2 regions of the Dactylosporangium sp. McL0621 genome follow, and region 1 is predicted to be linked to the other one. Evidence: riboswitches for the same ligand, from Rfam matches in the RefSeq annotation. Region 1 holds a riboswitch; the other holds the start of a gene.
What was found. Region 1 has a riboswitch for glycine ahead of gcvP (aminomethyl-transferring glycine dehydrogenase). Riboswitches for the same ligand answer to the same signal wherever they lie in the genome.
Positions count from the first base shown of each region.

Region 2: it holds a riboswitch for glycine, as region 1 does, so the genes downstream of both, ACPPVO_RS46900 (L-serine ammonia-lyase) here and gcvP (aminomethyl-transferring glycine dehydrogenase) in region 1, are expected to answer to the same signal.

Region 1 is NZ_CP188259.1:8,830,502-8,839,769, reverse strand. It holds gene gcvH (glycine cleavage system protein GcvH) at 1-19, opposite strand, end outside; gene ACPPVO_RS41935 (DUF881 domain-containing protein) at 45-740, opposite strand; gene ACPPVO_RS41930 (small basic family protein) at 744-1,076, opposite strand; gene ACPPVO_RS41925 (DUF881 domain-containing protein) at 1,073-1,903, opposite strand; gene ACPPVO_RS41920 (CDP-alcohol phosphatidyltransferase family protein) at 1,900-2,496, opposite strand; gene ACPPVO_RS41915 (hypothetical protein) at 2,571-3,590, shown strand; gene ACPPVO_RS41910 (class I SAM-dependent methyltransferase) at 3,861-4,466, opposite strand; gene ACPPVO_RS41905 (AAA family ATPase) at 4,459-5,142, opposite strand; gene ACPPVO_RS41900 (nucleotidyltransferase domain-containing protein) at 5,139-5,885, opposite strand; partial or broken gene ACPPVO_RS41895 (nucleotidyltransferase domain-containing protein) at 5,934-6,587, opposite strand; glycine riboswitch at 6,622-6,715, shown strand; gene gcvP (aminomethyl-transferring glycine dehydrogenase) at 6,787-9,268, shown strand, end outside.
Region 2 is NZ_CP188259.1:9,897,730-9,906,997, forward strand. It holds gene ACPPVO_RS46890 (type 1 glutamine amidotransferase) at 96-965, shown strand; gene ACPPVO_RS46895 (MMPL family transporter) at 1,070-3,244, opposite strand; gene ACPPVO_RS46900 (L-serine ammonia-lyase) at 3,261-4,601, opposite strand; glycine riboswitch at 4,624-4,718, opposite strand; glycine riboswitch at 4,719-4,813, opposite strand; gene ACPPVO_RS46905 (AbfB domain-containing protein) at 4,847-6,016, opposite strand; gene ACPPVO_RS46910 (LLM class flavin-dependent oxidoreductase) at 6,207-7,043, shown strand; gene ACPPVO_RS46915 (sugar kinase) at 7,040-8,134, opposite strand; gene eda (bifunctional 4-hydroxy-2-oxoglutarate aldolase/2-dehydro-3-deoxy-phosphogluconate aldolase) at 8,131-8,778, opposite strand; gene ACPPVO_RS46925 (IclR family transcriptional regulator) at 8,808-9,268, shown strand, end outside.

The DNA.
Region 1 (9,268 bases):
GCAGATCGTCGGGAATCACGTCAAGTCCTTCTTCGGTCGGCTGGCTATTGAGCGGGCTTGGCGTACTGCAGCGCACCGGCATTGTGCAACGCGTTGACGTGCACCGGGTCCATTTCGCGCACGGAAACCGTACCGCCGTGCTGGCGGACACTGTCCACGACCCCTCCCGGGATGTTCAGCGCCGTCCGCATGGTGTCCGGTCCTCCGATGACCGTGATCGTATACGGCGCGGTCACCGTCGTCCCGTCGACCACGAGGCGGCCCGCCTGCGGGGCGTCCACGAAGTACGTCGACGCCACGATGCGCACCGCGGGCCCGCCGGCCCCGGCGATCTGCAGGGCCTCGGCCCCGGCCCCGCGCAGCTCCTCGATGGCGTCGAGCACGGTTTCGGATTTTATTGCCTCGGTACCCGCCGTGAGGTCGATCTGCAAACCCGGCCCCTCGGCGGGGAGGGTCCCGGCCAGGATTCCGAGCTCGTCGGCGCGCTTGCGGGCCTCGGCCAGAGCAGCGTCGCGCCCCTGGGCGCCGGAGTCGAGCTGGCGCTGGGTGTCCTCGAGGTCGCCGATCTCGCCGCGGAGCCGGTCCTGCTGCGCATCGAGGTCGGAGAGGATGCGCACGAGGTCCTCGGGCCGGGCGGAGGACAGCTCGGCGTCGCTGCCGCCGGCCTTGAACTGCACCGCGACGGCGAAGCCGAGCAGGGCCAGCAGCACGGCGATGACGAGGTTGGCGGATCGGCCCACGGCTCAGGCCCGGAACAGGTGCCGGCGGATGGCCGCCACGTTGCCGAAGATCCGCACGCCGAGCACGACGACGACCCCGGTGGACAGCTGCCCGCCGACGCCGAGCTTGTCGCCCAGGTACACGATCAGCGCCGCGACCAGCACGTTGGACACGAACGACACGACGAACTGCTTGTCGTCGAAGATGCCGTCGAGCTTGGCCCGCAGCGCGCCGAAGACGGCGTCGAGGGCGGCGACGACGGCGATCGGCAGGTACGGCTGCAGCCCGAGCGGTACCGACGGCTCGAGGAAGACGCCGGCCGCAACCCCGATGGCCAGGGCGATCACGGCGATCATCGGGTGGGACCTCCAGAGGGAGAGGGTGTCCGGGCGTACTTCAACGGCGGCTCGCCGGAGCCGGCGAGCGTCAGGTTCGTGCGTTTCTTCACGCTGAACTGCATCCGATACTCCTCGACGTACCGCTTGAACCGCTTCGCCGTGCCCGAGGCGCCGAACGTGTCGGCGATGTCCGGCGGCCCGATCGCGGTGACCTCGTAGGGGCTGGTCACCGGCCGGAAGTCGACGAGGATGACGCCGCCCGCGGCCCGGATCGTGCCGGTCGCGGTGAGCCGCTGGCCGTTGACCGCGACCGCCTCCGCGCCGGCCTGCCACAGCCCGTTGGCGATGTCCTGCAGGTCGCGGTCGAGCACGACGCCGAGGTTCTCCTGGGTGGTGCGGCCGGTGACCGGGTCGACCTGCGGCGGCGCGTCGGCGATGCGGACCGCCACCCCGTCCCCGGTGACCTTGCCGGTGCCGGTGCCGGCGGCGAGGTCGCGCAGCCGGGCGGCGCTGTCGCCGTCGGCGAGGGCGTCGTCGCGGGCCCGGTCCACCTGGGCCCGCAGGTCGGCGGCGCGCCGCTGCAGGTCGTCGGCGGTCTGCTGGCGGGAGCGCACGTCGGCGACGAGGTCGTCGCGGGCCTTGGAGGTGCCCGGGGCGGCCTGCACCACCTGGTGGTACGCCACCGCGAACAGCAGCCCGATGGCCAGCATCGCCGCGGCCGTCAGCCACCGGCCCGACTTCGGCGGGGGCGCGTCCCCGCGGCGGGCGGCCGCGGCCGCGTACCCGGGGTCGAGCGGGTTGCGGAACAGCTCGCCGAGCAGGTCGTCGCGGCGCGGCGAGGTCACGACACGCCGGCGGCCGCGGCCCGCCCCGCGCGGACGTGCACCGTGGCCTGGATGGCGTAGAAGACGGCGGCGACCCAGTACAGGACAATGCCCCACCACAGCAGCGCCCACCCGCTGGGCTGCGCCCACGAGCGCGCGGAGTCGGAGAAGTGCGCGAGCAGCATCATTGGGAAGCCCATGAGCAGCACCGCGGTGGCGGTCTTGCCCACGTAGTGCACCGGCGGCGGGCCGTGGCCGAGGACCCGCAGCACCACCAGGACCAGCACCATCACGGCCTCGCGGGCCAGCAGCGCGATCGTGAACCACCAGGGCACGACGTCCTTGAACGTCAGCGCGAACAGGGTGGCGAGGATGTACAGCCGGTCGGCGAGCGGGTCCAGCAGCTCACCGAGGCGGCTGACCTGCTTCAGGCGGCGCGCCGCGAACCCGTCGACCCAGTCGCTGAGCCCGCCGATGACGAGCACGGCGACGGCCCAGCCGGTCGCGTCGGTGGCGAGGAACAGATACAGGAACAATGGCACGCCGAGCAGGCGCGTAAAACTGATGAGGTTCGGGACGGTGAGCACCGGCCCGAGACCCTGCCGGTCTGCCACGCCCGGAATGTTAACAGCCCGCACGGGTGACCTTGTGGAGGCGCTCGCGCCCCGGCCGGGTAGCGTCGCGCCCCATGAGGCGGACGATCGCCGTTGTTCTGGCATTGGTACTGCAGGGCTGCTCGCACTCCGCGACCCGGCCCCCGGCCCCGCCGCCTTCGGCGGAGGCGTCGGCCCTCCCGGCCGCCGAAGGCGCGCTCGGGGCCGCGCCGGCGTCCGCGTCCGCGTCGCCCGCCAAGGCCGGCCCGTGCACCATCTTCCCGGCCGACAACGTCTGGCACGCCGACGTCTCCAAGCTCCCGGTACACCGGGACTCGGCCTCCTGGGTCGCGAGCATCGGCGCCGCCGCGCACGCCCACCCCGACTTCGGCACCACGTTCGGCATCCCGGTGACGAGCGTCCCGGCGGGCCAGGCCGGGGTGAAGGTCACCTTCGAGTACGCCGGCGAGAGCGACCCCGGCCCCTACCCGATCCCGCGCAACGCCCGCGTCGAGGGCGGCGCCGGCGCCGGCGGCGACCGGCACGTGATCGTCCAGGACACCGCGGCCTGCAAGGCGTACGAGCTCTACAACGCCACCGCGCAGGGCGACGGCAGCTGGAAGGCGGGCTCCGGCGCGGTGTACGACCTGCGCGGCAACGCCCTGCGCAAGAGCGGCTGGACCTCGGCCGACGCCGCGGGCCTGCCGATCCTGCCCGGCCTGCCCCGGGCCGACGAGGCCGCCGCGGGGAGGATCGACCACGCGATCCGGTTCACGGCGCCGAAGACCCGCAAGGCCTTCGTCTGGCCGGCCCGCCACGCCGCGTCCGACGCCACCGACGCGGCCCTGCCGCCGATGGGCGCCCGGTTCCGGCTCAAGGCGTCGGTCGACATCTCGAAGTACCCGCCGCAGGCCCGGGCGGTGGCGCAGGCGCTGAAGACGTACGGCGCGATCCTGGCCGACAACGGCTCCCCGTGGTACTTCACCGGCACCGAGGACGCGAAGTGGAGCAACACCCAGCTCGACGCGCTCAAGGCGCTCAAGGGCTCCGACTTCGAGGCCGTCGACTCGTCGCTGCTGATGGTCGACCCCAACTCGGCCCGCTGCCGCCCGTGACGGGCTGAGTCCACCGTGTGACCCGCAAGGCTTCCTGCACCGCTCGGAGTCGCTCGCGGCCGCGCACCCACCTCGGCTGGGCGCCACCGCTCCAAGCCCCGACGGCGCCGACCGATGCCCGCGCCGCGGACATGACCGCCGTTAACCGATCGGACGCCGCCGTAAACGCGGTCCTTCTGCATGCTGCCCGCCGCCACAACGCGGCTGGCGTGTTCGCCCGGGTGTTCAGCCTGGGCGATGACACGGACGCGGTCGCCCGGAAGGCACGGGCTAGTGGATCAGGGCGATCGTGAAGTCGGCGCCCTGGGGGTGGTAGGCGTGGTCGATCCGCCAGCGGTCGGTCAGGGCGGCGGCGAAGCGGCCCAGGACCGACGGGTCGGCGTACAGCTCGTCCTCGGCCCGGGCGGCGTCCGGGCGCTGGGCGCTGAGGAAGTTCGCGGCCACGGCCCGCCAGGAAATGTCGTACGCCTGTTCTAAAGTGTCGAGGTAGTAGAGCGGGTCGTCCGGGTCGGCGAACTGGAAGATGCCGCTGGCGAACACGTAGTCGTGGCGGCCCGGGGGCGGGGCGCCCAGGGGCAGCCGGGAGACGTTGGGGACGCCGCGGGCGGCGGCGCGCTCCACCATGCGGGGGTCCAGGTCGACGCCGGTGTACTGGAACGGGAGGTTCATGCGGCGGAGGTGGAAGTACAGGTCGCCGGGGCCGCAGCCCCAGTCGAGCACGGTGCCGCCCGCGTAGCCGGCGGCGCGGGTGAGGGCCTCGAAGCGGACGCGCTGGAGTGCCTCGCTGCCCCAGCCGGCCACCCGCCACGGGGGGCCGTCCAGCCCGGCGTGGAAGGCGGCGATGCGGTGGGCGCGGTCCTGCGGGGGCTCAGTCATGGAACGGCCGCGCCCGGGCGAGGATCGCGTCGACGGTCTCGGGCGGCGACTGGTCGGACGTGTCCAGCCACAGGCCGATGCGCGGGGTGCGCTCGCGCAGCTCGGCGTCCAGGGACTCGACGGTCCAGCCGTGCTGGTCGTAGGCGGACTTCGGGCGGTCCGACTCGCGGTCCGGCTCGTGGGCGGGCGCGACGGTCCGGCCGTGCGGGTCGTAGGCGAACTTCGGGCGGTCCGACTCGCGGCCCGGATCGTGGGCCGGCGCGGCGGTCCAGCCGTGCGGGTCGTAGGCGGACTTCGCGCGGCCCGATTCGCGGGCCGCCACGGCGGAGGGGGTGGGGGCGAGCACGACGACGAACAGGGGGCGGGCCCGGATCGCGGCGACCATGGCCGGCAGGTGGGCCCCGAGGACCACGTCCTGCGCGACCACCGTGAAGCCGGCCTCGTGGTAGGGGTCGGCGGCGCCCGCGGTCAGGCGGTGGCGCAGGGCGAGCTGGGCGGCGGCCTCGGCGCTCGGGGCCGGCGTCATGTCGGCGCGGCCGTTGACGACCATGCGGCGGAAGGCGTCGCCGCGCAGGTGCACCGAGCGGGGGAGGCGCTCGGCCAGCGCCTGGGCGACCGTCGACTTGCCCGATGCCGGGATGCCCGTGATCAGGTACACGGCCGGGGCCGCCGTCATCGGGACAGCCGGGTGCGGATCAGCAGGTCGTTCAGGGCCGGGGCGGCCGACGGTGCCGCGGGGAGCTTCGACGCGTCCCGGGCCGCCTCCAGCTCCGCGGTCAGCCTCGCCACGTCCGCGGCCAGGCGGGCCGGGGACACCAGGGACTCGGGCAGGGCGTGGTGCTCGCCGGCCTTCTTGGCCTCGATGAGGTCCGGGACGTACGGCAGGGTGTTGAGCACCCGCAGGTCGGCCTCGACCTCGCCGGTGCGCATGAGGTGGATGCCGGTGTGCAGGACGCGCAGCGTGTAGAGGGCCGGCTTCAGCTCGCCCGTCTTCGAGTACAGCAGCCACTGGCCCGAGGCGAAGCCCAGGTAGTGGCGGGCGTGCTCCGGGGTCAGGCAGTGCGGGGCCAGGGCCTTGAGCTGCTCGTGCAGCGGCGACGTGCGCACGAGCAGCGGGGAGAGCAGCTGCTCGAGGACGTAGCCGTTCGGGCGCAGCAGCAGGCGGATGAACTTCGCCAGCTCCTGGCTCACCACGTCGAGCTCCATGCCCTCCCGCACGCCGCCCGACTCGACCGTGTCGGGGCCGGTCTCCAGGCCTACCACCTCGTCCAGCGGCAGGATGTGGCACGCGCGCAGGTCGAGGTCCGAGTCGACGGACGCGAAGCCGTACAGGTGGGCGCCGCTCACGGTGGCGAACGCGAGCGGGTAGGGGTGCTCGTCGGCCACCTCGCCGGCCCAGGCCGGGATGCCGTCCGGGATCGGGGGAGGAGCGGCCGGGGCGGGCTCCCGCGGTACCGCCGCCGGGGCCCGCAAGGCGAGCAGGAAGCGCTCCACGGCGGCGCGGTCCGGCTCCTCCGGCAGCTTCGACTCCGACTCCGCGTAGGCGAGGTCGGCGGACAGGGCGGCCGCCAGGGCCTGGAACTCCTCCCAGCTCAGCTCGCCCCGGCGGATCGCCAGGAGCTCGTCGCGCCGGGCGGACACGTCGACCAGGACCTCGCCGGTGCGCAGCACGTGGGCGCCCGCGCGCAGCAGGCGGGCCATGTGCATCGCCTGCTTCCAGCGCACCTCGCCGGTGCGAGCGCGGACCGACGTGAGCTTGTTGAGCTGGTCGCGGGCGTAGTCGCCGTAGGTGTGGGCCGCGCGGCGGGACAGGAACGCCGGGCGCAGGTCCAGCAGCGCCCGGCCGGCGTCGGTGACGTGCTCGACCAGGGGCGAGGACAGGCACTCCCACACCGTCGGGTTCGCGGCCAGGGCCAGGGTGCAGGCCCGCTCGACCTCCCACGAGAACTCCTCCGGCCGCGGGCCCTCCACGTGCGTGGGCGGCTTGTCGAGGGACCAGAAGGCGTCGGTGGGCGCCTGGAACACGCCCCGGCGGTCGGTGTCGGAGGCCGGGCCGTCGAGCCCGTACGCCCGGGAGCCGACGACCGCCGAGTAGATCGTGTGCTTCGCCACGATGGTCAAGTCCTGCACAGTTGGTAGGGTAGGCGTGCCGGCAATACCCGCGTGGGAGAGACCGCTGAGCACGTCAGCGGCGCCGAAGGGGCAAATCCTCCCCGGAACCTCTCAGGCAAAAGGACCGCTGCGGGTTGGCACCTCTGGAGTCTTCGACAGAGGGGGAGGAGCGCGTCCGCCCCTGCCCCGAGACCCAGAGAGTGCGCCCATGACCAGTTTTGCCGCGCGGCACATCGGCCCGAGCGCCGATGAGCAGGCCCGCATGCTCAAGACCGTCGGGTACGAGACGGTCGAGGACCTCATGACCGCCGCCATCCCGGGCTCGATCCGCTGGCACCAGCCGCTCGACCTGCCGCTCGCCGCGTCCGAGGCCGAGGTCCTGGCCGAGCTGCGGGCGCTCGCGGCGGCGAACCGGCCGCTCGTGTCGATGATCGGCCTCGGGTACTACGGCACGCACACGCCGCCGGTGATCCTGCGCAACGTGCTCGAGGACCCGTCGTGGTACACGGCCTACACGCCGTACCAGCCGGAGATCTCCCAGGGGCGGCTCGAGGCACTGCTGAACTTCCAGACGGTCGTCGCCGACCTGACCGGGCTGCCCGTCGCCGGGGCGTCGCTGCTCGACGAGGCGACCGCGGCCGCGGAGGGTATGACGCTCGCCCGGCGCTCCTCCAAGGTCAAATCTGAGGTGTACGTCGTCGACGCCGACGTGCTGCCGCAGACCCTCGCCGTCATCCGGACCCGCGCCGAACCGCTCGGCATCGAGGTGCGCGTGCTCGACCTGGCCGCCGAGGAGCTGCCCGAGGCGTTCTTCGGGCTGCACCTGCAGTACCCCGGCGCCTCCGGAGCCGTGCGCGACCACGAGGCCCTGATCGCGCTCGCCCACGAGCGGGGCGCGATCGTCACCGTCGCCGCCGACCTGCTCGCCCTGTGCGTGCTGCGCGAGCCCGGCGCGATCGGGGCCGACGTCGCCGTCGGCAGCGCCCAGCGCCTCGGCGTGCCGATGGGCTTCGGCGGCCCGCACGCCGGCTACATCTCGGTCCGCCAGGGCCTCGAGCGCACCCTGCCCGGCCGTCTGGTCGGCGTGTCCCGCGACGCCGCCGGCGCCCCCGCTTACCGCCTCGCGCTGCAGACCCGCGAGCAGCACATCCGCCGCGAGAAGGCGACCAGCAACATCTGCACCGCGCAGGTGCTGCTCGCCGTGACCTCCAGCATGTACGCCGTCTACCACGGCCCCGACGGGCTGCGTGAGATCGCGGCGCGGACCCACGACATGGCGGTGCGCCTCGCCGCGGGGCTGCGGGCGGGCGGGGTGGCCACCGAGCACGGGGCCTTCTTCGACACGGTGACCGCGGTGGTACCCGGCCAGGCCGGACCGATCGTCGAGGCGGCCGCGGCCCGCGGGATCAACCTGCGCCGCGTCGACGCCGACCGGGTCGGCATCGCCTGCGACGAGACCACGACCTTCGGGCACCTGCGCGACGTGCTCGCCGCCTTCGGCCTGTCCCACGTCGACGTCACCGAGCTCGACACGACCGACGCGGTCCCGGCCGGCCTGCGCCGGGCGTCGGCCTACCTCACGCACCCGGTGTTCGGCACGCACCGCTCCGAGACGGCGATGCTGCGGTACCTGCGCCGGCTCTCCGACAAGGACTACGCGCTCGACCGCGGCATGATCCCGCTGGGCTCCTGCACCATGAAGCTCAACGGGACCACCGAGATGGAGCCGATCACCTGGCCCGAGTTCGCCAACGTCCACCCGTTCGCGCCCGTCTCGCAGACCCAGGGGTACCGCCGGCTGATCGGCGACCTCGAGCGCTGGCTCGGCGAGGTCACCGGCTACGACGCGGTGAGCCTGCAGCCCAACGCCGGGTCGCAGGGCGAGCTCGCGGGGCTGCTGGCGATCCGGGCGTACCACCGCGACCGGGGCGACACCGGCCGCGACATGTGCCTGATCCCGTCCAGCGCGCACGGCACCAACGCGGCCAGCGCGGTCATGGCCGGCATGCGCGTCGCGGTCGTGGCCTGCGACGAGCTCGGCAACGTCGACCTCGCCGACCTGGACCGCAAGATCGAGCAGCACCGGGACCGCCTGGCCGCCATCATGGTCACGTACCCGTCGACGCACGGGGTGTACGAGACCGGCATCTCCGAGCTGTGCGGGAAGGTCCACGAGGCCGGCGGGCAGGTCTACGTCGACGGCGCGAACCTCAACGCGCTGCTCGGCTTCGCCAAGCCCGGCAAGTTCGGCGCCGACGTGTCGCACCTCAACCTGCACAAGACCTTCTGCATCCCGCACGGCGGCGGCGGCCCCGGCGTCGGCCCGGTCGCGGTCCGCGCCCACCTGGCCAAGTTCCTGCCCTCGCACCCGTTCCTGGGCGCCGACGCGCCGGTCGGCCCGGTGTCGGCGGCGCCGTTCGGCTCGGCCGGCATCCTGCCGATCCCGTGGGCGTACCTGCGGCTGATGGGCCCCGACGGCCTGGCGAAGGCGACGGCGGTCGCGGTGCTGGCGGCCAACTACGTGGCGGCCCGGCTGCGCGAGCACTACCCGGTGCTGTACAGCGGGGCGGAGCACCTCGTGGCGCACGAGTGCATCCTCGACCTGCGGGGGATCACGCGGGCCAGCGGCGTGACGGTCGCCGACGTGGCGAAGCGGCTCATCGACTACGGCTTCCACGCCCCGACGATGT
Region 2 (9,268 bases), 1.1 Mb from region 1:
ATCGGATATTTGTGAGAACCGACGCGCGGCCGTCACGCTATGCTCCACAATCGGCCAGATCCAGCCGATCGTCTTCCCGGGAGCGATGCCCAGCCATGACGGCCCCAGCCATCGACCACCGCGCCGCCCGAGTCGGCGGCGCCCGGCGCCCGCTGCACGTCCGCCAGCGGTGCCGCCTGCTCTTCCTGAACACGCAGGAGCAGGCGCCGGTACGGGAGATGGGGCTCACGCCGTACCGCGACTGGATCGCCGAGGTCACCCGCCTGGACGCCGACCAGATCCACTGCGTGAACGTCGCCGACGGCGAGGCGCTGCCCGACACGATCGAGGCCCACGCCATCATCGGCGGCGGCTCCGGGCACTCCTCCTACGAGGAGCTGCCGTGGATCCGGCGGGTGAAGGAGTTCCTGGCCGCGGCCCAGCGCAAGGGCGTGCCGGAGCTGCACATCTGCTGGTCCCACCAGGCCAAGGCCGAGGTCGCCGGGGCGATCTCGAAGACCGGCCACCAGGGCCGCCGCTTCGGCATCGAGACGCTGACCCTGACGCCCGCGGGCCGCCTCGACCCGCTGTTCCGCGGCCTGCCCGACGCCTTCGACGTCTTCACCTCGCACGTGGACGCGGTCTACGACGTCCCCGCCTCGAGCGAGTTCGGCCCCGTCGCCGAGCTGGCCTACGGCGTGTACCGCAACGAGGCCCTGGCCATCGGCGCGACGGCCCGGACCCTGCAGATCCACCCGGAGATGACCTCGGGCATCGCGGCCGCCCTGGCCCAGGTGCGCCGCAAGCAGCTCATCGCCGAGGGCCACCTGGGCCCGTCGGAGGCCGACTACGCCGCGTTCCTGGAGTCCCTGGACTGGGCCGACCGCGACATCCGCGCGCGCATGCGGACCCTGCTGGACAACTGGCTGCGCTACTACGTGGCCCCGACCCTGTCACCCCCGGTGGCCGCCGCGCTGCGCGCCTAGGGGCTGAGCGCTGCCGGGTGCGGATGCCCGACACGTTCGCGTACAGGGTGAACGCCGTCCACACGCTCCACATCGCGTAGTACGCGAAGGCGAAGAGCACCACCCTAATTGACGGAGACGGTCTCCAGCTCCCGGGCGGGCGGCAGCGCGTGCTCACGCAGGCCGATGCGTTCGTGCAGGCGCCGCAGCGGGCCGGGGGCCCACCAGTTGAAGCGCCCGAGCAGTGTCATCGTCGCCGGTACCAGCAGGCAGCGCACCACCGTCGCGTCGATCACGACCGCGGTGAGCAGGCCGAGCCCGACCTGCTCGATCTGGCCGAGGTCGGCCGCGGCGAAGCAGGCGAAGACCACGACCATCAGCAGCGCGGCGGAGGTGATGATCCGGCCGGTGTGCTGCAGGCCGCGGCGCACGGCGGTGTCGGTGTCGTCGCCGCGCTCGACGTACTCCTTGATGCGCCCGAGCAGGAAGACCTCGTAGTCCATGGAGAGCCCGAACGCGAAGGCGAACACGATCACCACCACGAACGGGTCGAGCCCGCCGACGGTGAGCGTGTGCAGGACCCCGGAGCCCCAGCCGTGCTGGAACACGGCGACCATCACGCCGAAGGTGGCCCCGAGGGACACGACGTTGGCCAGCACGGCCTTCACGGGTACGACGAGCGACCCCGTCATCGCGAACAGCAGCAGCACCATCGCCACGAGGGTGACGGCCACGGCGCCCGGCAGGTCGTCGACGATCAACCCGACCAGGTCGATGAGGATCGCGGCGTCGCCGACCACCCACGACTGCACCCCGGCCGGCCGGTCGGCGCGCAGCCGGTGCACGAGCCCCTGGGCCGCCTCGTCCTCGGAGCCGCCGCGCAGCGCGAGGTCGACCGTCGCGACGCCCTCGCCCGCTGGCTTGGCGGGCTGCACGCCGGCGACGGCCGGGTCGGACGCCCACCGGGCGGCGTACGCGTCGAGCGACCCGGCGTCGGTACGGGCGACGACGGTCACCACGGGCCGGTAGGCGCGGCCGAAGCGCTGGCCGAGCTCGTCGGCGACGCGGGCCGACTCGATGCTGCGCGGCACGCCCTCGAGCCGGGGCAGCTTGAGCGTGAGCCCGAGCAGCGGCGACCCGGCGGCCAGCAGCACCACGGTGGTGCCGAGCGCGATGAGCACCGGCCGGCGCTGGACGATCCGCGACAGGTTCGCGAAGAACCCGCGCTCGTCGGTCCGCTGGGCGCGGGCCCGGGGCCGGATCCGCTTGTGGCACACGCCGATGAGCGCGGCGGTGAAGGTCAGCGCGGTGAGCATCGCCACGACCGCGATCGACACCCCGCCCGCGCCGAGGGCGCCGAGCTGGTGGACCGAGAACATCATGAGGCCGGACAGCGCCGCGGCGACGGTGAGCGCGCTGAAGAAGATGGTGCGCCCGGCGGTCGCCCAGGCGCGGCCGATCGCCTCCGGCGGCTCGAAGCCGGCCGCGACCTCCTCCCGGTAGCGGGCCACGAGCAGCAGCCCGTAGTCGATCGACAGGCCGAGGCCGAGCAGGGTGACCACGGTGACGACGTTCTGGTCGAGGTCGGTGACCCGGCTGAACGCCCACAGCAGCGGCATGGCCGCGGCCACGGACACCACCGCGGCGAGCACCGGCAGGCCGGCCGCGACCAGGCCGCCGAAGACGAACACGAGCACGATCAGGGTCAGCGGCAGCGAGACCAGCTCGGCGCGGCCGAGGTCCGCCTTCTGCGCGCCGCGCACGTCGGCGTTGAGGGCCGGGTTGCCGCCGACCTCGACCGTGGCCTGCGGTACACCGGCCGCCGCGAGATCGGCGTCGACCCGGTGCAGCCGGGTGCGCAGCGTCGCCAGCACGCCGTCGCGCTCGCCGGTCTCGAGCTTGGCGAGGGTGACGACGATGAGCAGGGCCTGCCGGTCGCCGGCCACGTAGGCGGCGGCCGGTCCGGCGGGCACGGAGAACGGGGTGGCCACCGTGGTCACGCCGGCCGAGCGGCCGAGGTCGGCGGCCGCGGCGTCGACGGCGGTGCGGACCGCGGGGGCCTGCGGGTCGACGTGGTCGACGAGGCCGATGACCGTGCCGCTGGAGTCGTTGCCGGTCGCGACGGCGTCCAGCCCGTCGATCGCCTCGACGTGCTTGGGGTTGGTGGGGTCGGCGATCGCCCGGAAGACCGGCCCGAACGCGAGCCCGCCGAGCACGACCACCACCAGCCAGACCCCGATCACCGACCAGCGGTGCCGGAAGCAGAACCGACCGATCCTCGCCACCACGCCGAGCGCCATGCCCGCAAGCTTCTCATCAACACTCGATCACGGTGACGGCCAGGCCGCCGCGGGCCGTCTCCTTGTACTTCACCGACATGTCCCGCCCGGTCTCGCGCATGGTCCGCACGACCTTGTCCAGCGTGACGTGGTGCGCGCCGTCGCCGTTGAGCGCGAGCCGGGCCGCGTTGACCGCCTTGACGCTCGCGATCGCGTTGCGCTCGATGCACGGGATCTGCACCAGGCCGCCGACCGGGTCGCAGGTCAGGCCGAGGTTGTGCTCGAGGCCGATCTCGGCGGCGTTCTCGACCTGGCCGGGCGTGCCTCCGAGCGCCTCGCACAGCCCGGCGGCGGCCATCGCGCAGGCCGAGCCGACCTCGCCCTGGCAGCCGACCTCGGCGCCGGAGATCGACGCGTTGCCCTTGATGATGATCCCGACGGCCGCGGCGGCGAGCAGGAACCGGACCACGCCGTCGTCGTCGGCGCCGGGCACGAACCGTGTGTAGTAGTGCAGGACGGCGGGGATGATGCCGGCCGCGCCGTTGGTGGGGGCGGTGACGACCCGGCCGCCGGACGCGTTCTCCTCGTTGACCGCGAGCGCGTAGAGATTGAGCCAGTCCATGACGTACAGGGGATCGGACATATCCGATTTTTCGCTTAAGTTAGCAAAGAGGCGCGGCGCCCGGCGGCGCACCTTCAGGCCGCCCGGCAGCACGCCGTCCGGGCGGGTGCAGCCGCTGTGCACGCACGCCTGCATGACCGACCAGATGTGCAGCAGCTCGGCGCGGATCTCCGCCTCGGAGCGCCAGGACAGCTCGTTGGCCAGCATCACGTCGGAGATCGAGCGGCCCTCGCAGTGGGCGACCAGCTCGGCGCCGGTCGTGAACGGGAACTTCACCGCGACGTCGGCCTCGGCGATGCCGCCGTCCGGTCCGACCACGAAGCCGCCGCCGACGGAGAAGTACGTGCGGGTGAGCAGCTCCTCGCCGGCCTCGGTCCACGCGGTGAAGCGCATGCCGTTGGGGTGCTCGGGCAGGGAGCGGCGGCGGTGGAGCACGAGGTCGGTGTCGACGCTGAACGGGATGTCGTGCTCGCCCAGCAGGGCGATCCGGCCGGCGCGGCCCGCCTCGGCGTCGGTGTCCACGGTGGCGGGGTCGGCGCCCTCGAGGCCGAGCATGACGGCCTTGGCCGAGCCGTGGCCGTGCCCGGTCGCGCCGAGCGAGCCGAAGAGCTCGGCCTTGACGCGGCCGGTGCGCGGCAGGAGCCCGTCGCCGGCCAGGCGGGCGGCGAAGCGGCGGGCGGCGCGCATCGGCCCGACCGTGTGCGACGAGGACGGGCCGATGCCGATGGAGTACAGGTCGAACGCGCTGAGCGTCACGGAGGCTCCTAGTGAGGTCGGGCCTCCCCGCTCTGTCATCGAATGCCTGAGAGCTTCACCGCCGGGGCGGCTTGCACCGTGGGCGCGGGACGCGACGTCCCGGCTTTTCAGAGTTGCCTCCCCGCGGCGGTACATGGGCCTGAGAGATTCTCGGGGAGAGTTGCTCCTTCGGCGCCCCTTGCGTCACAAGGGGGCTCTCCCGTCGCGGGTCGAGCGGCGCGTATTCGGTTGTCGGGCCGACCGTACTACGGGGCCCAGGGCGCGGCAACGGCCCACGTGATGTCAGGGACGAGGCTGCCGGCATTGTCCTGGGCCGCGCCGCCGCCGGGGGTGGCCAGCCACAGCTCGGCGTTGATGTGGCGCAGGTAGGAGCCCGGGAAGTTCCAGGACGCCAGCCGCACCCCGCCCGGGGACGTGCGCGCGCACCACGTCGCGTCGGCGCGCATCAGGGCGGTACCGTCATCGGCGCTGATCTTCGCGCGGCCGTTCTGGTGCCGCAGGTAGTAGGCCGGGTAGTTGCGGGACTGGAGGCTGTAGCAGCCGCCCGCCAGGCCGGGCACCACGCGCCAGGTGGCGTCCTGCTTGAGCAGCTGGTCGCTGCCCGACGACACCGCCTCGGTGTAGCCGAGGCCGTTCATGTGGCGCACGTACCGCGTCGTGCAGCACGCCGTCGTGGCCCGCAGCGAGACGTAGGAGCCGGACGGCAGCGTGGCGGGCGCCCCGTCGTCGCCGGCCGAGCCGGGCACGGCGGCCAGGGCCGAGGCCCAGCGCGCGGCCATCTTGTCGTAGCCGGCGCGCGCCGGGTGCACCCCGTCGGCGAGGTCGCCGGTGTTCAGCGCGGCGTGCATGTCGACGAAGTGGACCCTGGTTCCCTTGGCGTTCACGATGCCGGGGATGGTGGCGTTGAACGCGTTCGCGGCCGCCTCCCGCCCGGCGTCGGCCAGCGGGATGATCGAGGCGACGAACACGTCGGCGCCGGGCGCGGCCGCGCGCACGTGGTCGATGAGCGCGGACAGCCGCGCGGGGGCGTTGCCGAGGTCGTAGCCCTGGATGACGTCGTTGGTGCCGAGGTGGACCAGCACGCTGCGGGGCGCGGTGGAGGACACCCAGGCGGCGGCGCTCGCGTCGACCTGGTCGATGCGCCAGCCGGGGTGGCCCTCGTGGTCGTGGTCGGGCAGGTCGGCCGGGCCGTTGAACTGGGAGCCGACGAAGTCGGCCGGGTGGCCGGCGGCGGCCAGGGCGCGCCACAGGTTGATGCGGTACCCGCCGGGCACGTTGAAGCCGTCGGTGATCGAGTCGCCGAGGGGCAGGATGCGCACCCCGCCGTTCGACTCGGCGTGGGCGGCGGCCGGAACGGCCAGGAGCGCCGCGACGGTGGCGGCCGTCGCGGCGAGCGCGGTGAGCAGACGACGCATGAATCGGACGGTAAGTGGGTGATTCATTGTTGTAAATATTTGAATTTTGTTCGTCGGGTACACTCAGCGTTGGAACTCCGAATTCCGCCCCCGAGATGGACGTCGCAGATGGGGGCGGGACCTCGCAGCAGTCGCGGGGAGGGGGTGGCGACAGCACTGTTTGCTGCCCACCTACAGGGAGTACCGAATCATGGATCTTGGCCTTGGCCTGCCCATCAGCGACCCCGCGCGGCTGCCCGAATGGGCCCGCCGCGCCGAGGCGGCCGGCTTCGCCACCGTGGCGCTGCTCGACCGGCTCGCCTACGACAATCCCGAGCCGCTCGTCGCCCTCGCCGCCCTGGCCGGCGCCACCACCCGAATCCGGCTGCAGACCGAGGTGCTGCTCGCCCCGCTGCGCGGCACCGCGCTGCTGGCCAAGCAGGCCGCGACGCTCGACCTGATGTCGGGCGGGCGCCTCACGCTCGGCGTCGGCATCGGCGGCCGCGACGACGACCACGCGGCCGCGGACGTGCCAATCGACCGGCGCGGGCCGATCATGGACCGGATGCTCGCCGACCTGAACCACATCTGGGCCGGGCGGGCGTACCCGCAGACGCCGGTCGGCCCCGCCCCCGCCACGCCCGGCGGTCCGCCGCTGCTCATCGGCGGCTTCGCGCCCGCGGCCCTGGCCCGCGTCGCCCGCTACGGCGCCGGGTTCCTGTGCGCGGCCCCGCTGCAGTGGGCCGGCGGTCTCGTGCGCACCGTGCACGACCAGTGGGCCGAGGCCGGGCGCACCGGCCGCCCGCGCCTGGTCTGCCAGATCAACGCCGCGGCGGGCTCGCCCGAGTCGATCGCCCGGGCGCGGCGCGCGGTGGCCGAGTACTACGCGTTCACGGGCCGTTCGGGCTGGGGCGACCCGGTCACGGACGCCGGACAGCTCGCCGACACCGTTGCCGCGTACCGCGACTTCGGCGCCGACGAGCTGGTCCTGTACTGCTACGGCGACGACCCGGCCCAGATCGAGCTGCTGGCCGGGACCGTGCTCTAGCGCTGCACGCGGGCGCCGGCCCCGGCGACCAGCGCCTCGACCTCCTTCAGGCTCGCCATCGAGGTGTCGCCCGGGGTGGTCATGGCCAGGGCGCCGTGGGCCGCGCCGTACTCGACGGCGGTCTTCACGTCGCCGAACGTCATCAGGCCGTAGATGAGGCCCGAGGCGAAGCTGTCGCCCCCGCCGACCCGGTCCAGGATCTCCAGGGCCGGGCGGTGGGTGGCCTCGGCGAAGTCGCCGTCGGCGAAGGCGATCGCGCCCCAGTCGTTCACGGTGGCGGTGCGCACGCCGCGCAGGGTGGTCGCGACGACCTGGAAGTTCGGGTACGCCTCCACCGCCGCCGCGATCATCGTGCGGAAGTTCGCCGAGTCCAGCTCGCCGCCGTCGATGTCGGTGTCGGGCACCTCGAGGCCGAGGCAGGCGGTGAAGTCCTCCTCGTTGCCGATCATCACGTCGACGAAGCCGGCCAGGCGGCGGTTCACCTCGCGGGCCCGCTCCTGGCCGCCGATCGCCTTCCACAGGCTCGGCCGGTAGTTGAGGTCGTACGAGATCACGGTGCCGTGCCGGCGGGCCGCGGCCAGGCACGCCTCGATCGTGTCCGGGGTGGTCTCGGACAGGGCCGCGTAGATGCCGCCGGTGTGCAGCCAGCGCACGCCGAGCTCGCCGAAGAGGTGCTCCCAGTCCACGTCGCCCGGGCGCAGCTGGCCGGCCGCGGTGAGCCCGCGGTCGGAGACGCCGACGGCGCCGCGCACCCCGAACCCGCGCTCGGTGAAGTTCAGGCCGTTGCGGACGGTGCGGCCGATCCCGTCGTACGGCACCCACTTCACGAACGCCGTGTCCACCCCGCCCTGCAGGATCAGGTCCTCCAGCAGCCGGCCCACGTCGTTGTCCGCGAACGCGCTGACGAGCCCGGTGCGCAGCCCGAAGCAGCGGCGCAGCCCGCGGGCCACGTTGTACTCGCCGCCGCCCTCCCAGGCCCGGAACTGCCGCGCGGTGCGGATGCGACCCTCGCCCGGGTCGAGGCGGAGCATGACCTCGCCGAGCGAGACGAGGTCGTAGCGGCACTCCGCGGCCGGCCGCACGGTGATCATCGGGTCTGCTCCAATGCGTCTCGGGTGCGGCTGGTGACGGCATCCCAGTCGCGGGCGGCGAGCAGGTCGGGCGCGACCATCCAGGTCCCGCCGACGGCCAGCACCGACTTCACGGCGAGGTAGTCGGCGAGGTTGCCGGTGTTGACGCCGCCCGTGGGGATGAACCTGACGGAGCGGAAGGGAGCGGCGAGGGCCTTCACCATCGGTACCCCACCCAGCTGCTCGGCCGGGAAGAACTTCACGGTGTCCAGGCCCGCGTCGAGGGCCTGCATGATCTCGCTCGGCGAGGCGACGCCGGGGAACACCGGCACGCCGTGCTCCTGGCAGCGCGCCACAACGGCGGCGCTGAAGCCGGGGCTCACGACGAACTTCGCGCCCGCCGCCACGGCCCGGTCGACCTGCGCCACGTTGAGCACGGTGCCCGCGCCCACGAGCATGCCGGGGCGGTCGCTCATGGCCCGGATGGCGTCGGCCGCGGCGGCGGTCCGGAACGTCACCTCGGCGCAGCCCAGGCCGCCGGCGACGAGGGCGTCGGCCAGGCTCGCGGCGTCGGCGGCGTCCTCGAGCACGACGACCGGCACGATCTTCCCGGCGGCAATGACTTCTACGACGGTGGGGTGTTCAGTATGCTGAACGTCGGTCACATCCGTGACCATAGTGCATGGGGGGCCGCGTGACCACACCCGTCAAATCAGCGGACCGGACCCTGGACATCCTGGAGGCGCTGGCCGCCGCGGGCCCGTCGACGCTGTCGGAGCTCACGCGGCTGCTCGACATCCCGAAGAGCAGCCTGCACGGCATCCTGCGCACGATGGCCGCCCGCGGCTGGATCGAGGCGTCCGACACCCGCTTCCGGCTCGGGCTGCGGGCGCTGCAGGTCGGCGCGGCCTACCTCGACGCCGACGACACGGTGGGGCTGCTCGCCGGCATCCTCGACGACCTGGCCGCGCGCTTCGGCGAGACCACGCACCTCGGCCGCCTCGACGGCCGCGACATCACCTATGTCGCCAAGCGGGAGTCGGTGCATCCGCTGCGGCTGTACTCCGCGATCGGCCGTCGCCTTCCCGCGCACGCGACCGCGCTGGGCAAGGTACTGCTCGCGGGCCGCCCCCTCGCCGAGGTCGACGCACTGCT